DNA from 2 places in the Desulfofalx alkaliphila DSM 12257 genome. Region 2 is predicted to be linked to the other one. Evidence: riboswitches for the same ligand, from Rfam matches in the RefSeq annotation. Region 2 holds a riboswitch; the other holds the start of a gene.

Region 1 (11,334 bases), on a different contig from region 2:
GGATATGCGCCCGGTGTCGGTGCATGTGCCAAAGCTTAAGACCGGCGGAATACCTAAAGCCTTACACACCTCCTGTAAACCGCTGCCGGCCATACCCACTGCCTCGGGACTGCACAGGCCGGCCACTTCTAGGGCATGGTTACCGCAACCTCCGCTGATAACCAAAATGTCCCTCTTGATCAACTCTTTGGCTACATTTACTGTCATGTAGTCGTGGGGACCGGTGGCCAGTGTGGTACAGTTCACCAGGGCCACCACCCCTTTAACTTTACCGGCCTTGATTACGTCAAGCAAGGGATCCAACTTACCCCCCAGCGCCTTAACCACCGCCTCGGTCGAAAAGCCGGCCACTGCCTTTTGTACCTGCTTGGGTACCTGGGCTTCAATTTTTCTCTCTTTCCGCTTTTTATAGTTTTCTATGCCCCAATCTATCAATTGCTGGGCAAGGTTAGCCACCTCCGGCGGCTTGTAATCAAAGTTTTTCTCCACCCCCGGTATGCGCACCAAATCATTTACCGACACCAAGGTTATTTGGTATTTTTCAGCGTAGGGTGCTATATAGGGGGGCGAACAGTTTTCATCCATGGCAAATACATCCACCGTTCCGGTGGCCAGCAGGGGTTCTATGGCCAACCAGTTTCCAATGAGGCCGTTGAAAACGCCATCCATTTCAAAACGCTGCAGCACCTCTTGCCCGCATTCTATGGAGCCGGTTACCTTGATCCCCTTTGCACCTGCCTGCCGGGCTTTTTCCTGGTTGGCCTCATCCCTGGCCGCCAATATACAGGCAACACCCACCCAGGGTTCATGGCCGTTAAATACAATGTTTACATAGTCAGGATCCATAATACCCAAATCCACCTGCACCTGGTGGGGGCTTGGGGTGCCAAATAAAATATCCTGCACCATTTCCAAGCCAATTTGAGAACCGTAAATGGTAGCTATGCCCAGGCGCAGGGCCTTTTTGGCCATTGACAGGTGGTCGCCGTCCACGTTGGTCAAACAGCTGGCAGCGCTATCCTTAATTTCATGCATTACCCCTGCAGGATAGATGGCCAACTCCCGCCACAACTTCTTTCTGGGTTCAGGGGCAAATACCTCCACCATTTTGGGCGGCTGGTCGTAGTCACTGCTGAGCTGTGCCATCAAAAAATCTGCAAGGTTGATAGCCGCCTGCTCCTTGCTGTTGCCCTTATCAATACCTAACTTGTCACACATCCAGTAAAGCTTGTCCACATCGGTTATTTGAAAGGGTGTTTTACCTTCCGCCGTGGACTTTAAAGTACGAAAGGCATTATAGGCGTGGTGCGTATAGGTGGATGTACCCATCATATTGCGCAGCAACATGTCCCTCATGGCCATGGCATTGCGGTCAATACCACAGGTGCCATGGGTAGCCCCAACCTTATCTGAGATTCTGCAGGGCCCACCGGTACACAGCTGACAGCTCACTCCCTCAGAACAAAAGTTGCACCGAATCTTGGCCTGGGGATCAAAACGATCAAAAACATTGCTAAGGCCATCGGCCTTTATCCTCTCATACATTTCTTGTACAGAGTCGTGTACACTTACCCGACCGTCCATGCGATAATCTTGCTCCCTTGCCATATACTACCTCCTAATATAATTTTTAATATCTTTTCCTTATTTCTTAAAATAATGTGCTAATAAAGAAAAAAACTTGCACAAGATGCCTTGTGCAAGTTAAATAAAAAAAACCTATCTTCTTGTAACTATCCGGTCAACGATACCATACATTCTGGCCTCTTCGGCGGACATAAAGTAATCCCGCTCGGTATCCACTGCCACATTACTAACCGGTTGATTAGTATGCTTGGCTAATAGTTTATTTAATAAATCTTTCATGTAGAGAATCTCCCTGGCATGGATATCGATGTCAGTGGCCTGACCTTGAACACCACCCAGTGGCTGGTGAATCATTACACGGGCGTTGGGCAGTGCAAACCGCTTACCCTTGGCACCTGCCGCCAGCAAAAAGGCAGCCATACTTGCCGCCTGGCCCATACAAATGGTAGACACATCGGGCCTAATGTATTGCATGGTATCATAAATAGCCAATCCCGATGTAATTACCCCACCGGGAGAATTTATGTACAGATGAATATCCTTTGCAGGGTCCTCGGCCTCTAAAAATAACATTTGGGCAATAACAAGGTTTGCGGTATTGTCATCTATGGGCCCGCCAATAAAAATAATGCGATCCTTTAACAGCCGGGAGTAAATGTCATAGGCCCGCTCTCCCCTGTTGGTTTGCTCAACCACAAACGGTACTAATCCAGACATAAATTCACGCTCCCCATTAATTTGTTATTGTAATCAGTGGCATCCGCATCCACCGTCTCCACAGCTAAACTGAGGTTGGTCACAGCCGGTGCCACACACTTCACTGCTTCCGCAGCAGGACTTAGTAGACTTTTTTACAAAGGGTGAAGATATCAACTTAGTTAACTGGCCGGCACCACAAGAAGGACACTTCAAATCCCTTTGCGGATCTTTTCCCACCCCTTGCAGCACCTCAAAATTATTACCGCATTTGTTACATTTATATTCAAATATAGGCATATATGACCCCCCCTTATACTTATTCTTCAGTTTTTCCCCTGAGTCGGCATCCCTTGCCCCGCCCTTTGCCAACGTGAACATAATTGCCCCCCTCCACCCTAATGGCTTTTCCCTGCACCAGTGCCTGGGCCACCTTGTGGCGGGCGGATGTCAGCACACGGTGAAAGGTGGGCCTGGATACCTGCATTCTTTGGGCACACTGCTCCTGCTCTAAATATTCTAAATCCTTTAAACGAATGGCCTCCAGTTCTTCAACGGCTAAAGACACTTCCTCTAAATTCACAAGGGGTACACCGGCAGGTTTAAAATAGGTTATCTCCGGAATAAATTCAACACGCCTGCATTTAGATGGTCTTGACACATAATTCCCCCCCTTTTAATACAATATTTTAACCAGTTTATGAACGTATGTCAATAAACATATAACCCGGTGTTTTACACACCGGGTTATATGTTTAATTTATCTCATTTAGTTTAAATTTATTATGAATTGATTTAACAGCCTTTTCAACGTCCTTGTCATCGACCACACAGGAGACCTTAATCTCAGATGTGGTGATCATATCTATGTTCACGCCGGCCTCTGCCAGCGCCTCAAACATCATTGCCGCAACCCCAGGGTGGCTAACCATCCCGGCGCCCACAATAGACACCTTAGCAACATCCTCATCATGGGTGTAGCCCGCAAAACCGATTTCCGGCTGAATCTCCTCCACCACTGTCAATGCCTTTCGCAAATCATCCCTGGTAATGGTAAAAGAAATATCGTTTAAGTTGTTGCGCATTGAACTCTGGATAATCATATCCACGTCAATATTCTTTTGGGCCAGGGCATTAAATATTCTATAGGCAATACCGGGTTTATCCGGCACATCAAACAAACCGATTTTAGCCACATTATAGTCGTGGGCCACTCCACTGACCATAACTTCCTTTTCCATTTTACCTACCTCCTTAACAATGGTGCCGGGCTTGTTATTAAAACTGGAGCGCACATGCATAGTGACCTTATATAGCTTTGCCAGTTCCACCGACCGCGGATGCAGCACCTGTGCACCTAAACTGGCTAACTCTAACATTTCATCATAGGACACTTCCTTTAGTTTGCTGGCATCTTTTACTAGGCGGGGATCTGCGGTATAAATTCCGTCCACATCGGTGTAAATTTCACACATATCAGCCTTTAATGCCACCGCCAAGGCCACTGCGGTGGTATCAGATCCGCCCCGGCCCAGGGTAGTAATGTCCTTGTTTTCATTGACACCCTGAAAGCCGGCCACCACTAAAATGCGTCCCCTATCTAACTCATCTCGCATTCTTTTACTATCTATATCAACAATTTTTGCCTTGGTATGTACCTCATTGGTTTTTATACCTACTTGTCCACCAGTTAGAGAAACAACATCACAGCCCAAGTCTTTAATAGCCATTGATAGTAGAGAAATGGACACCTGTTCCCCTGTAGAAAGGAGCATATCTATTTCCCGTCCTGTAGGGTTGTCTGTAATTTTTTTCATTAACGCTATTAAATCATCAGTAGTATCACCCATGGCCGATACAGTAACCACCATGTCATTACCTGCTTTGCGGCCTTCCACCACTCTGCGGGCAACTCTTTTGATACGCTCTGGGTCAGCCACCGAACTACCACCAAATTTTTGTACAATTAACATTACTGCTGATTCACCCCTAGCTCTTGTTCAATAATTTGTATTCTATACCCTTTCCAACGCTCTGGCACCCACTGGACTTGGCTCCAGCACCATTACCTTAGCCATTACACCGCTTTCTCTGAAAGTATCGCGCATCACTTTAGCAATTAGCTCAAAATTGTCATCTGCAAAGGCTATTAACGTTGGGCCGGCACCAGAAAGCACCACACCTTTTGCTCCCGCAAGTCTAGCCGCAGCCAACACCTTTTTCATACCAGGCACAAGGTTTGCACGGTAGCTTTGATGTAATTTGTCTTCCATAGCATAAGTTAATTTACTTAAGTCTCCTTGGCATAACGCCGCCACTAAGAGCGATGCCCGACCTACATTAAACACAGCATCCTGAAGTGTTACCTGGGTAGGTAGCGCCTCTCTGGCTAGCTTGGTTGAAAGCTGAAAATCTGGAACGGCAACCACCGTCTTTAATTCAGTAGGAGGTTGGATTTTAATGAAACGCACCCCGTCTTCATCAGATGCCGACACCACAATACCACCAATTAATGCTGGTGCTACATTGTCGGGATGCCCTTCCATTTCATTGGCCAACTCCAATAATTCCTTGGTTCCTAATTTACTTCCTGAAAGAATGTTAGCAGCGATGATGCCGCCGACAATTGCAGCAGCACTACTGCCCAACCCCCGGCAAACAGGTATTTGATTATTTAATCTTATTTTAAGGCCGCTTGGACGATAGCCTACCTGATTAAACACCTTATATGCCGCTTTATATACAATGTTATTTTCATCTCGGTCAATATCATTGGCTCCATCACCATGCAATTCAATGTTTAAACCAGTAGCAATTTGCTGCATTTCTACAGTATTATAGAGTTTTAAAGCCATTCCTAAGCAGTCAAAGCCCGGACCTAAATTTGCAGTTGTAGCAGGAACTTGCACACGGATCATATCCATCCTCTACCCTTCAACTCTAATCACGTTACCAATTTCTTTCACACAGGAAAGATTTCTTATGTCACCTAAAGCATCCTGCAGATTCTCTTCTTTAGTATTATGAGTAACCAGCACCAACTCCGCTGTGGATCCTTCAGCATCCTTTTGGATTACCGATGCTAAACTTACACCTTTATTACCAAATACCAGTGCGATAGACGCCAACACCCCTGGTTTGTCAGACACTAGTGTACGTACGTAAAAGCGGCTTTTGCTTTCACTCATTGGTTTAAGGGGTTTGTTGTCATAGCAAGTACAGCTAATAATTCCAGGCACATTCCTAACCAAGTCTCTAGCAGCATCCATAATATCTGCCACTACTGCACTGGCAGTAGGAAGCTCCCCTGCCCCTTGACCGTAAAACATAGTATCCCCCACAGCGTCACCCTTGACAAAGACTGCATTAAATACATCATTCACCGATGCCAACGGGTGCTCTTCAGGTATAAATGTTGGATGTACCCGCACTTCAATACCATCATCATTATATTTTGCAATACCTAACAGTTTAATAATATACCCCAGTTCCTTGGCATACGCAATATCTTCTGCAGAAATCTTTGTAATTCCTTCTACATAAACATCATTTACAGTTACCCGGGTATTAAAGGCAATTGAAGCCAAAATGGCAATTTTTCTGGCAGCATCATACCCTTCCACATCTGCAGTGGGATCGGCTTCAGCATAACCCTTTTGCTGTGCTTCCTTTAAAACATCGTTAAACTGAGAACCTTCTCTGGTCATTTTGGTTAACATGTAGTTGGTGGTTCCGTTAATGATACCAAATACCTGCTCAATGTTATTTGCCGCCAGGCTTTGTTTTAAAGTACGAATGATGGGAATACCACCGGCAACGCTGGCTTCAAACAGCAAGTCACAGTTATTGGCCTCTGCTGCGCTAAACAATTCTTCACCGTGCATTGCCACCATATCTTTATTGGCGGTTACCACACTTTTACCGTTGTTTAAGGCTTGTAAAACGTAGTCTAACGTTGGGTTTATACCACCCATAACTTCCACCACAATATCAATTTCCGGGTCATTGACAATATCTTTAATATCACTGGTTAGCATAGCTTGGCTAACGCTTATACCCCGCTCTTTAGTGGTATCTCTCACCATTATCTTTTCAATCTCAACCTTTATGCCAGCACGGCGCTGGATATTATCTGCGTTATCTTTCAAGATGCGATATACACCTTGACCCACAGTACCTAAACCCAAAAGACCCACTTTTATTATCTGTTTATTAACTGACATAACTTTAACCTCCGCATACAATTTATTTTAACTCTGACCTACCAGTTCTACCCTTCGCACACCATCTATGTTCTGTAACCTGGCTACCAGTTCTTCCAAATCACCTCTTAATTCAGCGGTTTCAATGGCCACCGTAACACCAGCCACACCCTCAAGGGGTACATTTTGATTGATAGTAAGCACATTCCCATCCACTTGTGCAATGTTATTCAATATACTGGATAACACCCCTGAACGATGCTCTAGCAATAACGAAATCGTTACTATGCTCCCCCTACTCCACTGGTGAAAAGGAAATATTCCCTCTTTATATTTGTAAAAAGCACTACGAGAAAGCCCCACCTTCTCCACCGCTTCATTAACGGTGGTAGCACGCCCCCGGCTTAGCAGTTCCTTTGCTTGTGCCGTTTTAATGATTGCTTCTGGTAAAATATCCTCTCGAACTAAAAAAAACCGCGGGTCTTTGTTTGTCAAAGATACTCCCTCCGCTTCCCTGTCTTTCTGTGGTGGATATATTTCTCCCTGCAGTAGACATTATATCACTGCCTTTTAAAGCTGACAATGATAAAATTTAATTTTTACCATAGTCGAAATGGTCTGTAAATACACTCTTTTCATACAAACAAACAAGCTTATGGTCATAATTTGAAGGCAATGGCTTGTACTATCAGTAAATATTTAAGCAAAGTAGTTTATATAGACGTTCTCCGGAGACAGAACTTGATCAGTTTGTTATAAACAGCTCTTATCATTATTTTTAATATTATTTCTAGTTATACGCCATTGGACTATACTGCCAGTTATAGTTATAATAATCAAGTAGAATAATTTTATATTTATACAATGCAGCGCTTAATTCCCATTAATGGAAGCGGGGGACCCAATTATTTGGGGTGAATCCCATTGCTGAGGTTTTTGAGGTTTTTCTCTTCTAGCATCCAACCTCTCACCTCACAAAGGGTAGGGCTACCCTTCAGCCCGAACCCGTCAGCTAACCTCGTAAGCGTAGCAAGGGGATCAGACACGGTATTTGACGTGAATAATTATACGCAATAATTTTGCCCTTTACCAAGGCATTTTTTGTTGTGCCCACACCCCTTGTTAATTCTTTGATAAGAGGTGTGGGCACTTTTGATTTTAGATATTACTCCCGGAGTTTACCGGGCATGAGGAGGCAGATATGAGCCAAATTAAAGAAAAGTTATTAAAGAAACATAACGCCACTGAAGAGGATTGGGACAGTTGGCAGTGGCAAATTAAAAATCGTATTGATTCAGTTGAAAAACTAAAGGGTATTATTTCATTGTCTGAGCAAGAAGCAAAAGGTATTGAAAAGTGTTTAAAACGTTTTCGTATGGCTATCACCCCATATTACGCCTCAATAATGCACCCCACCGACAAAAATTGTCCTGTTCGCAAACAGGCGGTACCAAGTGATTTAGAATTAAAGGTTACCACTTCAGATATGGAAGATCCTCTCCATGAGGATGTAGATTCACCGGTGCCAGGTGTAACCCACCGTTATCCAGATCGTGCTTTATTACTGGTAACAGACCAGTGTTCGATGTACTGCCGTCATTGTACCCGACGCCGTATGGCAGGGTCTCACGACAGTCCGCTACCTAAGGCTCAGGTGGATAAAGCCATTCGGTATATCCGTAAAACCAAGGAAATTAGAGACGTTGTTATCTCCGGCGGTGACCCGCTGACATTATGTGAAAGCAAGCTTGAATATATATTAAAGCAGTTGCGCGCAATTGAACATGTTGAGATTATTCGTATCGGTACTAGAATGCCGGTGGTGTTGCCCCAGCGCATAACAGATGAACTGTGTAATATGCTTAAAAAGTATCACCCAGTATGGATAAACACACACTTTAACCATCCTCAAGAAATCACCAAAGAAACAACAGAGGCCTGTAGTAAGTTAGCGAATGCTGGTATACCTTTGGGTAACCAAAGTGTACTATTAAAGGGTGTAAATGACTGTGCTTATATATATAAAGAGCTAGTGAGAAATCTTGTTAAGATAAGGGTTCGCCCCTATTATTTATATCAGTGTGATTTGTCCATGGGTATAGGACATTTCCGCACCTCGGTTTCTAAAGGTATTGAAATTATTGAATCCCTGCGGGGTCACACTTCCGGTTTGTCTATACCGCAGTTTGTGGTGGATGCTCCAGGAGGAGGCGGAAAGATACCAGTTAACCCACAATACATGATATCACAGTCAGACAGCAAAGTAGTGTTACGCAACTATGAAGGGGAAATGTTCGTATACGAAGAGACCCCAGACAAAACTAGCAGTTGTGATAAATGCTTCAACTGTATGGTGAAAAAGACCGAAAATAACACCGGGCCATCTAGCCTATTGCTGCCTAGCAAGCGACGCAAGGCGGAAAAACGAGTGGGTTAGGTTAGGCAAAAGGTAAGAATGTTTGAACTTTTGACTGGAGGAAAAGAATGCTATTTGATAATCAAACTATGCTAACTCACAACGATAATAATTTCTCCCTAAAAGTAATGGTAGATAGCATTAACCAGCGACTATGGGTATGGGATTATTCTCTCCGAAATGGCGAGGCTTTTTCTCAATACCTGAAAAATAAAGCCTCCATGCATTCTGCTGCTAAAATAATAATTCCCGCCCGTAGAAAAGATTTGGGCGAACTAATAAAACATGGATACCTGCTAGAAGGTACTGCTGAAGGGTTTTTTAATGGTAAAGATGCATTTTTCATGGCAAGTTACCCCGAGCCCACACGCAGGCAAAGCGATAAACTAGAACAGAAAATGAACGATCTAAGAAAAATATTAGCATCACCAAAAAAGCTTGCTAAAAAATTACCCCCGGGGTATTCACTTAGATTTGCCACAACTGAAGATGCTACAGAATTAGCTAAACTTTTCAATATGGTGTTTTCCACCTACCCTACACCTTTAAACAATGCAGACTATATCTGTGAACTAATGAATAATGATACGATCTTTATACTAACTGAACAAAATGGAGCTATCATTGCAGCAGCTGCAGCTGAAATCGACAGTGATAATAGCAACGCAGAGATGACAAACTGCGCCACAAACCCTAGTCATCAAGGACTTGGATTAATGCACATTATCATGGAGGAACTGCAGCGCACGGTATTAGATAGAAACATAAAATGCTTGTATAGCTTATCCAGAGCATCTGAATATGGCATTAATTTAATACTGCACCGGATGGGTTATACTTATAGTGGTACATTAATAAATAATTGCCACATTTCTGGTCAATGGGAAGATATGCACTTATGGGTTTTGAACTCCCCCCATCTCAAATAAAGCCGGTAAAACGGCAAAGCCCGCAGCTCATCACTGCAGGCTTTCTCCCTTTAGTTTACCCACCAAAATAGTTAGTTTTTCTCTAGTATTAAGACTTGGTTCCTCCATCACCAGATCCAACACTTGTTTGAGCATCTTCCCTATGGCAGGTCCAGGTTTAATACCCATCCTGATTAAGTCAACACCATTAATGGCCAGTTCTTTTACCGTCATTGGCTCCCCTTTATTTAGCACTTCATCAACCTTGCTTCGCAAATCGGTAACCATAGAAAAATCATCCGAGCGAGCGCTACCCTTAATATCGGCAATTTGCAAAGCAAATAAATCATCGAGATTTTCAACACCCACCCTGTTAATAAATTTCTTTACACTTTTTTCTCTTAAAAACTCAAATCTCGACATATGCTCCTTTACCAGCACAGTAACCACAGCAATTGTTTTATTGTCGAATTTAAGTCTGGTGAGAATATGGCGTACCATTTCACTCCCCGCCTTTTGATGGTCATAAAAGTGCCCTCTACCATCTTTGCCGATAGTAAAGGTTTGGGGCTTACCGATATCGTGCAGCAAAGCCGCCAACCTAACACTTAACCTAGCTGGCGAATTATTTAGCACTGCCACAGTGTGCTGAAATACATCCTTGTCGTGATGGGGGCTGTGTTGTTCAAAGCCAATACATTCTTCCAGTTCCGGCATCACTACAGGCAGTAAATTATGCTGAGCCAATAGCATAATACCACTACCTGGGTTGTCAGAGAGAATTATTTTACAAAATTCATCCCTTATCCTCTCAACGGATACTTTACTAATTAGGGGTGCATTGATAATAGCCTTTTGTTTAGTACCTTTATCAATATTAAACTCTAGCACAGTGGCAAACCTAATTAGCCGCATCAAACGCAAAGGGTCTTCTTTAAATCTGTCATCTGCATTTCCCACCGCGCGCAATATTCGGAGTTCAGCATCACGCTTTCCTCCATAATAGTCATATAAAACTCCCTCTTCATCCATAGCCATGGAATTAATAGTAAAATCTCGTTGAGAGCAATTTTGTTCCAATGTACCTATCATGGTGGATACTTCAACACTGCGGTATTGGGTCAACAGCGTAACTGTACCAAACCGTTTACCGATGGGGATCACCCGGGGAAATATACCTGCTAGTTGTTCAGCCAAAGCGTCACTAATTATATCAAAATCGTGGATAGTTCGACCCAAGAAAAAGTCTCTCACGCAACCACCCACTAAGTAGGCTACAAAGCCATTGTGCTTTAAAGTTTTCATTATTTCTTGAACATCAGAAGGTATGCGCATGGGATTACCTCTTTTAATCTTTTTCGGAAGGGTCAAGACCCTTCCCTATCATTATCTTTCAAATACATAAAACCCGCAAGTTTTTACCTGCGGGTTTTTTATTCTTATATTATGATGCATATTAGTCCGCCACTTCCATCATTTACTATGCGCTGCAGTGTCTCTTGTAGCTTAACCTGGGCATTTTCTG
Region 2 (11,334 bases):
ATGATATTGCCCTGGTCCCAGACCCCGGGTATCCCATTTACTCTGCCAGCATATTGTTGACCCAGGGAAAAATCTACCCTATGCCTCTGCTGGCTGAAAATAATTATTTGCCAAAACTAAGTGATATCCCACCGGATATTGCCAAGGCAGCAAAGTTAATGTGGCTAAATTATCCTAACAACCCTGTTGCAGCGGTGGCAGACCTAGGCTTTTTTGAAAAAGTTGTGGATTTTGCCAAGGAGTATGATATATTGGTTTGTCATGATGCGGCCTATTCGGAGCTGGCCTACGATGGATACAAACCGGTTAGCTTCTTACAAGTTCCCGGTGCCAAGGATGTGGGGGTAGAATTTCACTCGCTATCCAAAACCTACAATATGGCCGGATGTCGCTGTGGTTTTGTTGTGGGAAACCAAAGTGTAATAGAAGCCCTGGCCCTGGTTAAGTCAAACATCGATTATGGGGTATTTAGCGTGGTACAAGAGGGTGCCATTGCAGCACTTAATGGCCCACAAGATTCGGTGGTTGAAAATGCTCGTATTTATCAGCAGCGAAGGGATGTGTTAGTTGATGGGCTGTCAGAATTGGGCTGGGAAATCCCCAGACCGAAGGCATCTATGTTTTTGTGGGCACCACTGCCCTTTGGCTACAAATCATCCCGTGAATTTGCAATTGATTTGCTGGAGAAAACAGGGGTGTTAGTAATTCCGGGCATTGCCTTTGGCCAGCAGGGAGAAGGTTATGTGCGTATTGCTTTGGTGCAAGAAGAAGAGCTGTTGATAGAGAGCATTAACAGAATCAAAGAAAAATTTTAGCTATAATTTATGGATTTAGCCACCAAGAAAACTGTGTTAATTAGCTAATGTCTATTTATACCCCTGTATGCATATACTACAAATAATGCTTTTACAGGGACGGTGATTTTGTGGTAGAACACAATATCTACCTTCAAAGCAAAGAAGAAATAAGCAAAAGTGAGTATATTATTTACCTGCAGAACAAGGTACAAGAATTGGAGGATAAGGTTGAGCAGTTAAGACTAAGCCGCAGGGTATTGATGAATTTAATTGAAAAGATAGAACGTGAAAAGAATAGCTTAATGGAAAAATTAGAAAGAGAAAATAAAAAATTGCATAAAAGTAATTATCGATACGCCAAAAGACTGCTTAACCAAAACCTGCTAATTGCAGAGCTGCAATCTAAATTGTCAAATTCAAATTAAAACAGCCGATTTCTATACCCCGGGTTAACTCCGGGGTTATATTTTTAACTAATATTTGCTGTCTGCCTCTTGTAAAATTATTAATTCTTTTGAAGCATTTCTTATCTTGCAATGGTGATTGCGGATTAAATATACCACCTGGTCGTTTACACCAATTGACTGGGCAAATTGGGCACCTCTGACATCATGTGTCTGCTGAATAAAAAAAGCCCTCCCCAGCGAACCCAACTCACCCTTCTCGCCATACTTGGTTAATTTATATGCTAATTTAGGAGCCAGGCGTCGTGTTAGTACGATTACGACACGATGCCATGTTTTTACTTCTCCTTTTTTTTTGCCGCAATCGTGTAATAATGCTGCTTTGATTAATACCGGCCCCTTAATCTTGGGGCTTTTTTCTAACATAGCCAGGCAGTGATAAGACACGTTAAGGCAATGTCTTTGTGTAGGAATATCCATTTGATAAAAAAGGTCTTGTTCCTTAGTATTTAATATTTTAGTAATAAAGCTTCTGTCTTGATCATTAAGTTTGCTGCAAATTGCTGAAATAAATTGCTTAATTCTAATCCAGCACATGATAATCCCCTTAGACGTAAAATAAAAACCTAATATATATTTATTATACTGTAAATAGCGCCTACTAAAAACATTATCTCAATTATAACTGTATTAAAGAAGGAATTTGTATTTAAACATAGAAAACCTCAAATATAAATGATTGTTACATATGTAACAAACTGAATGAATTCTTTGTTTTTATTATTTGGGGTGGTGAAAACTGTGGGTAAAGATAACCTTATAGTTGTTATCGGCGGGGCGCGTAGTGGGAAAAGCAAATTTGCAGAAAACTTAGCAGCCGGCTTGGGCAAAAATGTTACTTATATAGCCACTGCGGCTGTGGTAGACAGTGAGATGGCCAATAAGATCGCCCAATTGAAGTCAAGAAGGCCTAAACATTGGCATACCATTGAAGAAACCTTAGAAATAGTAGATATTGTAGGTGAACTGGGACAAAAAGCTGACGTTATTCTGGTGGACTGTTTAACGGTTTGGCTGTCAAATTTACTGCTAAACTCAACAAGTGCCGGCCCAAGTTTATCTTGGCCAAAGAAGGAAAGCTACATTTTAAATGAGGTAGAAAGATTGTCTCGGACAGCTAAAGAATGCCAGGCTACAGTTATTATTGTAACCAATGAGATAAGTCTTGGTTTGTTACCTGATAATAAATTAGGCCGCGCCTTTCGTGATGTGACGGGTGCCGCAAATCAAATCATTGCAAGGTACGCTGATAAGGTTTATCTTACTGTGGCAGGTATTCCTGTGGAACTAAAATCTCTTACCCACAGGTAGAATAAAAATACAATACTGTATCCAACCGGCAACCGGAAAATTTAATTATAGTTACCAAAACTGTATAATTATTGCGCTTCACAGCATACCCGGCGCTATTTTTTTAATAGCGTCCTTCTTTTTCCACTTAGTATTTAAACGAAAGAGCTGGGTAATAAATATAGAGAATAAATGATATTTAATAAAATTAATTTGTATGTACTATAGAAAGCTAATAAAAAAAATGATATAATTTAACTGGTATAAATTTTAAAATTAAATTTTTCCTCTATACCGCTGAATTCTTTTTATTAAAGAAGCGGAGGAACCGAATTTTTGGGGTGAATCCCGTATGGGTAGGGTTACTTTCGACCCGAATCCGTCAGCTAACTTCGCAAGCGTTTGAGAGAGGGGAAAGCAATACCTTTAATTAAGGTAAGGCTTAGTTAAAATCGCCCAAAATCCCCGTTCTCAAACGAACTGGGTTTTTTGTTTTATTCGGCTAACATTTTACACTATTCTAGAGGGGGTTTGTTAATGGCTGTAAATTTATTGAATGAAAACAAATTTACAAAAAAAGAAAAATACAAGATTGCCCTCAAAAGAGCAGAAGAGTTGAAGGGTAGAATTAGTGATTATTTAATTAATAAGGAATCCATATACACAGGATTCGATCTGCAACACGATATTAACAAACGTAAGGAAAAATTGTTGAAGCTATTTAATGCCACTGAGGAACAGTGGAATGATTGGAAATGGCAAATGGCTAACCGTATAAGAGACATAGAGACACTGTCTGCTATATTTGATATTGATGAAAAAGATTTGGAGGACATTACAAAGGTTGGCAATAAGTTTCGCTGGGCTATCTCGCCTTATTATGCCAGTTTGATGGAATATAATACCAAAGATCCCATTTGGTTACAGGCAGTGCCTTCAAGGGAGGAGTTATGCGACAAAAGTGGCGTTGATGATCCCATGGCTGAGGAATTTACTTCTCCGGCTCCGGCTATCACACGAAGGTATCCCGATAGGTTAATCATTAATGTCACCAATCAATGTGCAATGTATTGCCGTCATTGCCAGAGAAGACGTAACATTGGTGAAGTAGACAAACACAAACCCAAAAAGATGTTAGAAGAATCACTGGCCTACATTCGTGCCAATAAAGAAATAAGAGATGTGTTAATTACCGGCGGTGATGCACTGTTACTCTCTGACAGTATGATAGATTGGTTATTAGGTGAATTGGATAAAATTGAACATGTGGAAATAAAGCGTTTGGGCACAAGGACCCTTGTTACTATGCCACAGCGCATTACACCGCAATTGTGTAGCATAATAGAAAAACACCCTCCCATTTATATAAATACTCAATTTAATCACCCCAGAGAAATAACTCCAGAAGCAAAGCAAGCCTGTGATATGTTAATTAAAGCCGGTGCAGTACTAGGAAATCAGGCTGTACTATTGAAAGGTGTTAATAACAATCCGCATATAATGAAAAAATTAAACCATCAATTATTAAAGATAAGAGTTCGACCCTATTATATATTCCATGCAAAACAGGTAACCGGCACAAAACATTTTATAACCTCAGTGGATGAAGGCCTGGAAATAATTGATAAGTTAAGGGGCTATACCTCTGGACTTGCGGTGCCTACCTATATTATTAATGCCCCCAATGGTTACGGCAAAACACCGATTTTGCCCCAGTATGTAATAAATAAAACAGACAAAGATATTACCATACGCACCTGGGAAAAAAGGGTAATGCACTGTAAAGTTAATTAACCGATAAAAAAATAAGAGTTTATATTTAAGAGCTTATATTTTAAGCTCTTATTTTTTTAACATAAAGACCCTCCTCACTTAATAAATTATTATAAAAATTACCTAAGGGAGGGGGTTAGATGACCTTTGAGCAGAAGATGGTCATCATTTTTTTTACTGCTTTGGGGGTGGTGCTTGGCGCCGCTCTCATAGGTTCTGCTTCTTCAATAATGGTGCGTCAACCTCCGGTCACCACAATGGTAAGAATTGCCGGTGAGATAAAAATTTGGGCCATTGTTGCTGCAATTGGAGGTACTTTCACTGCCATTGAAGTTCTAGAATCCGGTATATTTGACGGGGAATTTAGAGCGGTAATTAAACAACTTTTATATGTATTGAGTGGCTTTGCCGGGGCACAGGTGGGATATTTTTTAATATTGTATTTAGCGGGTGGTAACAATTGAATATAACTGCAATAAGATTAATTTCGGCTATATTCATTGGAATACTTTTAGGTGCCTCGGGCATGAATTTATACATTAGCAATCAATACGAGAAGTTAATTGCTAAAAACAGAGCCTTAGAAGAAGAGTTGATTAACACACAGAAAAGCCTGGAGGAATTAAAGGGAAGATTAGAGCAGCAGCAGCGAAAAAGCATTATTGCCCAGATAAAACCTCAACTGGTTATTAATGTCACCGAAGATATGCCCAGTTACGCAGTAACCAGTGCCAAACTTGACGGGGAAAAGAAAATAACAGAGCTACTTGAACCTTTTAAAGGGCAGGAGGTTAATGGGACAAATTTTAATTTAATCGCCAGAATTATTGACGGAAGGGAATTTGAGAGTGAAGGTAGAAGATATGTTTTAAAAGTTGATGTGGTGGTAGCCACAGAAGAGTTATTAGTTTTCGCCACCGCAGACCTATTAAAGACAATTGAATATTAAGACATAACTGCCACTGCTTTGGACAAAATATCAATAATAAATACAAAAGGAGTGGTGGTTTATGGAAGAGTACTTGCGAGCCAGGGTACCATGGAGCACTGAACCAAGTTTATCTACTAAAACAGAAGAAGTGGGTATAGATTTTGATTCCTTTATTGAAGGTCTAAAAAACGATAAGACAGATGCTGAGATGGCTCAAGAATTTGGTGTAACCGAAAAAACAATCGGCCACCTAAGACATCATTTTATTACCAGAGGCATTGGATCAATTATGGGTCAAGATTAAATACTACAGGGCCAAGCCTGGCCCTTTTTATTTTATAGTTTGATATATTAAGATGAGGATAAGGGAGAGATTTGTTTTGTTAGGCCGTTTATTATTATTTTTTATTATTGTTCCGTTTATTGAGATAACAATACTAATTAGACTTGGCGACTATATAGGATTTTGGCCCACTTTCGGACTGGTTATTCTAACGGGCCTTATAGGCCTTGTTATAATACGAACACAAGGTTTCTATATGCTACAACGCATTAGAAATGATGTTGCTATGGGAGTGCCGCCGGCACAGGCACTTATTGACGGCCTGTATTTATTAATTGGCGGCATATTATTAATAGTTCCTGGGCTAATAACTGACTTTATAGGTTTATTACTGCTGTTTCCTGTTTTCCGTTTTATGATTAACAGGTTGCTAACCCCATGGTTAATTGGCAAATTACATAAAAGCGGTGGATTTTATTATCGACGTTGGCAGTAGGATGGAAATTAACTGCAGCTTAACTTTAATTGATATTAATTGTATGTTATAATACAAAATTATTATAGATTTAGTTTAAAGAAGGGAGCGTTGACATGTATCCCGATAAATTTGCAAAAGAGGGATTAACTTTTGATGATGTTTTACTTGTACCTGCAGCTTCTGAGGTGCTACCCCGAGACGTTGACACCTCAGTGAATCTCACACAAAAAATTAAATTGAACATTCCAATAATGAGTGCAGGAATGGATACAGTTACTGAATCCCGCATGGCTATAGCCATAGCCCGGGAGGGTGGGATTGGTGTAATTCATAAGAATATGACTATAGAAGAGCAGGCTTTAGAGGTGGACCGGGTAAAACGTTCAGAACATGGAGTAATATGGGATCCGATATTTCTGTCACCTCAACACACCATTAATGATGCAGAATCCCTAATGTCCCGCTACCGCATATCCGGCGTACCCATCACCCAAGAAGACGGCAAACTGGTGGGTATACTGACCAATAGGGATTTAAGATTTATTAAGGACTATAACCAACCGATAGGTAATGTAATGACCAAGGACAACCTAGTAACTGCACCGGTTGGCACCACCTTGGTAGAAGCTCAAGATATATTGCAGCAGTATAAGGTAGAAAAACTGCCCATAGTCGATGATAATTACGTATTAAAAGGCTTAATTACAATTAAAGACATTGAAAAAGCAAGACAGTTCCCTCATTCAGCTAAGGACAGTCGAGGCCGACTGCTGGTGGCGGCTGCTGTGGGAGTATCCGCAGAAACAGAAGAGCGGTTGAGTGCATTAGTTAAGGCTAAGGTTGACGTTATTGTAGTAGATACTGCCCACGGACATTCTAAATATGTTATCGAAACAGTAAAATACATAAAACAGAATTATCCGGAAATAGATGTTATTGCGGGCAATGTGGCCACGGCAGAAGCCACTAAAAAACTTATAGAAGCCGGTGCCGATGCGGTAAAGGTTGGTATTGGACCCGGTTCTATATGTACCACCAGGGTGGTAACCGGTGTAGGGGTTCCACAAGTTACGGCAATTTACGACTGTGCTATGGAAGCTAAAAAATATAAGATCCCAATTATAGCTGACGGAGGAGTTAAATATTCCGGAGATATTACCAAGGCCATTGCTGCCGGAGGAAATGTGGTAATGCTAGGTAGTATATTGGCCGGCACAGAGGAAAGTCCCGGGGAAATAGAAATATATCAAGGTCGCAGCTACAAAGTTTATCGCGGCATGGGCTCATTGGGAGCAATGAAAAAGGGTAGTAAGGATCGTTATTTCCAAGACAATGCATTGAAATTGGTACCGGAGGGAGTAGAGGGTAGGGTACCCTATAAGGGAACACTTTCTGATACTGTGTTTCAGTTGATGGGCGGCTTAAGGGCAGGAATGGGTTATTGTGGATGTAAAAATATTAATGATTTACAGACTAAAACTAAATTTGTCCGAATAACCGGCGCCTCGTTAAAAGAAAGCCACCCCCACGGTGTAAACATTACTAAAGAAGCTCCCAACTACAATTTTTAATTTAGCGGTCAAGGATTTATTCTTGACACGGCCGGTTAAATAAAAATGGGCGGGGTTAACCCGCCCTTATTAATTTAAGTATATCTACTTCTAAAAGTAAGCTCTTCAAAGCGCTGAATAGCTTCCTTTGGCACATTTTTTCCAATTCTAACCATCAAAACATTGGCCGGATGCTCCAGTATATCAGGATCATCGGTGGCCCGCTTTCTTAGACCCACACTGCTAAAAAGTTTAGTCAACATTCGTTGATAATCCCACATTGTTAAATTGCTACCGCGCAAATCCCAATGCCAACAGTATTCAATTGTAATGATAATAAAATCCTCTGCAAAGCCATTGTTAATAATAGCTTCTTTTAGTAAGTGGTGAGCAACTCGATATTTTCGCCAGCTTTTTGTAATTTCAATAGCACCCAACTCTAAAACCCAGGGGTGTTTATGCCAGCGACTATATTCGTCTGGATGATGAAAAGTCACATACCCTATAATTTCATTGTTATGCCGAGCGATAAAAACTCTTCCGTTTGGTATGTCCGTAATTTTAATTAATGACTCCTTTTGGCGCTTTGCCGGTCGGAAATTATTTAAATCTTCATTAATAGTGAGACGGGATAGATAACTTGCCGATACAGGTCCCTCTAGATGTATTGAACCCTGTGGTGTAAAGATTAAGCCTTTAACAACCTGTATATCTTTTTGGTTTAATGTTTTCTCATCAGGATCATAAATAGCCATACTCATCCCCCATCACCCTTTCGTGAATCAATTCACTTATAATGACGCTTTTTCCACTGGGGTGCAAATATTACTCTTTGGACTGTAAAAACTACCACTTACTATTCATTATATGCCAATTGTCACTAAAATTACAAGACAAATAATTTATTTCTTATCTTATTTACCGGATGATCTGGCCTGCGGGGCCTGTTGCCTGGGGGCATCTTTTACCGCAATGGGCAGCAAAGCTCTATTTCTCTATTCTGGCTAAGCAAATTGTAAAAAACTGTAGGAAATATCTGTAAAAAATTTACATTGTTTAAGCAGGGATATGGCTATTTCCAGTGAATATAATTATAGGTTAAAAATGGAAATTGTACATATATTCAGATTTAGGAAGGTGATTAAAATTGTCCAGCAGTAATCTAAGTTCCTTAACCGATGTCATAAAAAAGACCTTGTATTTTTGTGAAGGGTTGCCGGTTAATGATACAGCTCGCTATGTACATTTGAAAATGCTTAAGGATTACACTCCAACCCAGGTGATAGAGAAAGTGACCCTGTGTCTAAATCAAAATCCATGTTTTTACTCTGATAGCCATGGTTTATGGTATCTTGAATCTAAAGGTAATGAGGAAAATGATAAATTTTATAAAACACTTATTAAAAAAAAAGAACCCATGTCATTGCGTGAGGTGACCAAAGGTACAGGTACAAAAAAAAGAAAAATTCAAAAACTTACTGAAGAAGCTGCATTAGTTACCGATGGAAGGTTTGTACAAATGGAAAATGGTAATTGGGGGTTAACCCAATGGAACATTGAGCCTGAAATATATTCTTTAAAACATTTAATAATAAAAGTGTTAAAAATGCATCCAGGCGGTGTATCTCCAGAGGATGTGTATCATACCGTTAAAGAGTGGCGTCCTTGTACATTGGATGCAATAAAACAAAACTTAAAAAAGTTTGCTTACTTTGAGTTAGTAGATACTAATATGTATACATATGATAAAAAATTGCATGCCTTCAATGATATTTTAATGGAGCGCTACCTGGGTATTTTACGGCGACAAAAACAAAGGTGGCAGTATGATCGGGAACGGTGGAAGATTAAACTTGGTAATTTAGAAAGGCAACTAAGTGAGGTGTCTAAAGCACAGCGGGAAGCTGCGGCGGCACTGGCGGAAAGGGTATCAATAATGGACCAATACCACCATTTAGCAACACAGTTATCAGAAAAAGATTTACTTCTTTCCATGCGCAAGAAAGAAATTTTGCGTTACCGGGAGCAGTTGGCAAAGCTTGAAGCTAAGGCTAACAGCATACTCCATCAATGCCGCCTTTGGGTTAACCGTACCAAGGAAAGGGATATGAAAATACATAGTTTGCAAAAGATTAACGAAAAGAATCAGTCCAGTTTGGAAATAATGTTTGCTAAACTACAGCAGTATAAAGAGAAAGATCGTGAAAGTAAAGCAAAAATTGCGGAACTTAAGGATCACTATACCACCCGTATTGCAGAGCTGCAAACTGAAATTGTAGAATTAAAAGAAAAATTAGAACGGTATAAGGAAAACAGCGACTATGAAGAGCGCAGACTCTATCAGGATATCAACGATATGTCCAATGATCTGAAGGAAGCCCTGGAAACAAGTGAGCAATTACAAAAGACAGTCCGCTTGTTACAGCAGGAGTTGGATCAGGCAATAGAAGCTAAAAAGAAATTAGAGAATAAATTAAAACCCTTGCCGGTTAGAATCGCTTTAAAAATATCAAGTTTTATCTCTGGGTATTAGTGAAAGCCTTGGAATGACATTCCAAGGCTTTTATCTGGCGTAAAAGGCCGTGAACTTTACAGTATATTTAATATTATATAAAATATATCAAAAGCCGATGAGGGGTTATTAGCTATGGATTTAAGCCAAAAACATATTTTAATAGTAGATGATGAGGAAAAGATTAGAGATTTGTTATCTATGTACTTAAGGGAAGCAGGTTTTTTAACCAGTCAGGCTTCTGGCGGTCAGCAAGCCTTGGATATGATTAATGAATATAATTATAACTTAGTTATTTTGGACTTAATGATGCCGGGAATAGATGGCCTAGATGTGTGTCGAAAGATCAGGCAGACCTCCCAGATACCGGTTATAATTTTAACCGCCAAGGGGGATGAATTTGATAAGGTTTTGGGTTTGGAGATGGGTGCAGATGATTATATCGTAAAGCCTTTCAGTCCAAGGGAAGTGGTGGCAAGGGTGAAGGCGGTACTAAGAAGGTCAACAGCTTCTTCAATTAATAAAAATACTAGGGTGCTTAGATATGACGGACTGATAATAGATGCCGATGCAAGGGCAGTTGCCATAAAAGAGGTGGAAATTAATTTAACTCCAAAGGAGTTTGATTTGCTATATTTTATAGCCCAGTATCCTGGCAAGGTTTTTTCCCGGGAGCAGTTGCTCCGGCATGTTTGGGATTACGACTATTATGGTGATTTGCGTACAGTGGACACCCATGTAAATCGCTTGCGAGATAAACTAAATAAACATTGCGGTGATTGTCAGTATATTCATACTGTTTGGGGTGTTGGTTATAAGTTCGAGGTAGGTAAATGATTAGTAGAAGTATTGTTATTAAACTTTGGGTTGTTATGGTGCTGCTGGTTTTGGTGGTATTAGGAAGTTCTGTTTTAATACAGACTTTTTTACTTGAACGCACCTATTATAGGCAGCACACCGAACAACTAATAACCGCTGCCCAAGGACTTTCCGAATCTGTAACCGACTTCCATGATTCCACTGTTATGCAAAGCATGATGTGGAATACAGCCAGTGCCTTGGGTGCCTATGTAATAGTATTGAACAGTGAAGGTGATATACTTTATACGCAAGGACCGGACAGATACGGCAGGCAAGGTCATGGCCATGGGCATGGTCGTGGTCATATGATGGGTAATAATACTCACATAGCCGGCGATAATACCCAGTATGGGATTGAAATAAATATAGATCAGGTATTACAAGGAGAGACAGTT

What was found. A riboswitch is a leader RNA that binds a small molecule or an ion and turns the genes downstream of it on or off. The one in region 2 is predicted to bind cyclic di-AMP.
Region 1: linked by a shared signal. The riboswitch ahead of kamA (lysine 2,3-aminomutase) and the one ahead of eam (glutamate 2,3-aminomutase) in region 2 are both predicted to bind cyclic di-AMP.

The regions. Positions count from the first base shown of each region.
Region 1 covers NZ_JONT01000014.1:36,679-48,012, reverse strand. The annotation lists gene cooS (anaerobic carbon-monoxide dehydrogenase catalytic subunit) at 1-1,608, opposite strand, end outside; gene clpP (ATP-dependent Clp endopeptidase proteolytic subunit ClpP) at 1,720-2,304, opposite strand; gene BR02_RS14420 (FmdB family zinc ribbon protein) at 2,338-2,583, opposite strand; gene BR02_RS0108875 (DUF134 domain-containing protein) at 2,603-2,944, opposite strand; gene BR02_RS0108870 (aspartate kinase) at 3,039-4,256, opposite strand; gene thrB (homoserine kinase) at 4,299-5,201, opposite strand; gene BR02_RS0108860 (homoserine dehydrogenase) at 5,211-6,506, opposite strand; gene BR02_RS0108855 (ACT domain-containing protein) at 6,534-6,980, opposite strand; cyclic di-AMP (ydaO/yuaA leader) riboswitch at 7,346-7,526, shown strand; gene kamA (lysine 2,3-aminomutase) at 7,687-8,922, shown strand; gene ablB (putative beta-lysine N-acetyltransferase) at 8,970-9,830, shown strand; gene BR02_RS0108840 (CCA tRNA nucleotidyltransferase) at 9,861-11,144, opposite strand; gene spoIVA (stage IV sporulation protein A) at 11,249-11,334, opposite strand, start outside.
Region 2 covers NZ_JONT01000004.1:79,599-90,932, forward strand. The annotation lists gene BR02_RS0104215 (LL-diaminopimelate aminotransferase) at 1-815, shown strand, start outside; gene BR02_RS0104220 (translation initiation factor 2) at 926-1,222, shown strand; gene BR02_RS0104225 (HD domain-containing protein) at 1,271-1,798, opposite strand; gene cobU (bifunctional adenosylcobinamide kinase/adenosylcobinamide-phosphate guanylyltransferase) at 2,003-2,572, shown strand; cyclic di-AMP (ydaO/yuaA leader) riboswitch at 2,837-2,967, shown strand; gene eam (glutamate 2,3-aminomutase) at 3,089-4,345, shown strand; gene BR02_RS0104240 (YtrH family sporulation protein) at 4,465-4,788, shown strand; gene BR02_RS0104245 (hypothetical protein) at 4,785-5,273, shown strand; gene BR02_RS0104250 (histidine kinase) at 5,335-5,559, shown strand; gene BR02_RS0104255 (FxsA family protein) at 5,612-6,034, shown strand; gene guaB (IMP dehydrogenase) at 6,130-7,587, shown strand; gene BR02_RS0104265 (GNAT family N-acetyltransferase) at 7,662-8,321, opposite strand; gene BR02_RS0104270 (coiled-coil domain-containing protein) at 8,819-10,099, shown strand; gene BR02_RS0104275 (response regulator transcription factor) at 10,214-10,915, shown strand; gene BR02_RS0104280 (sensor histidine kinase) at 10,912-11,334, shown strand, end outside.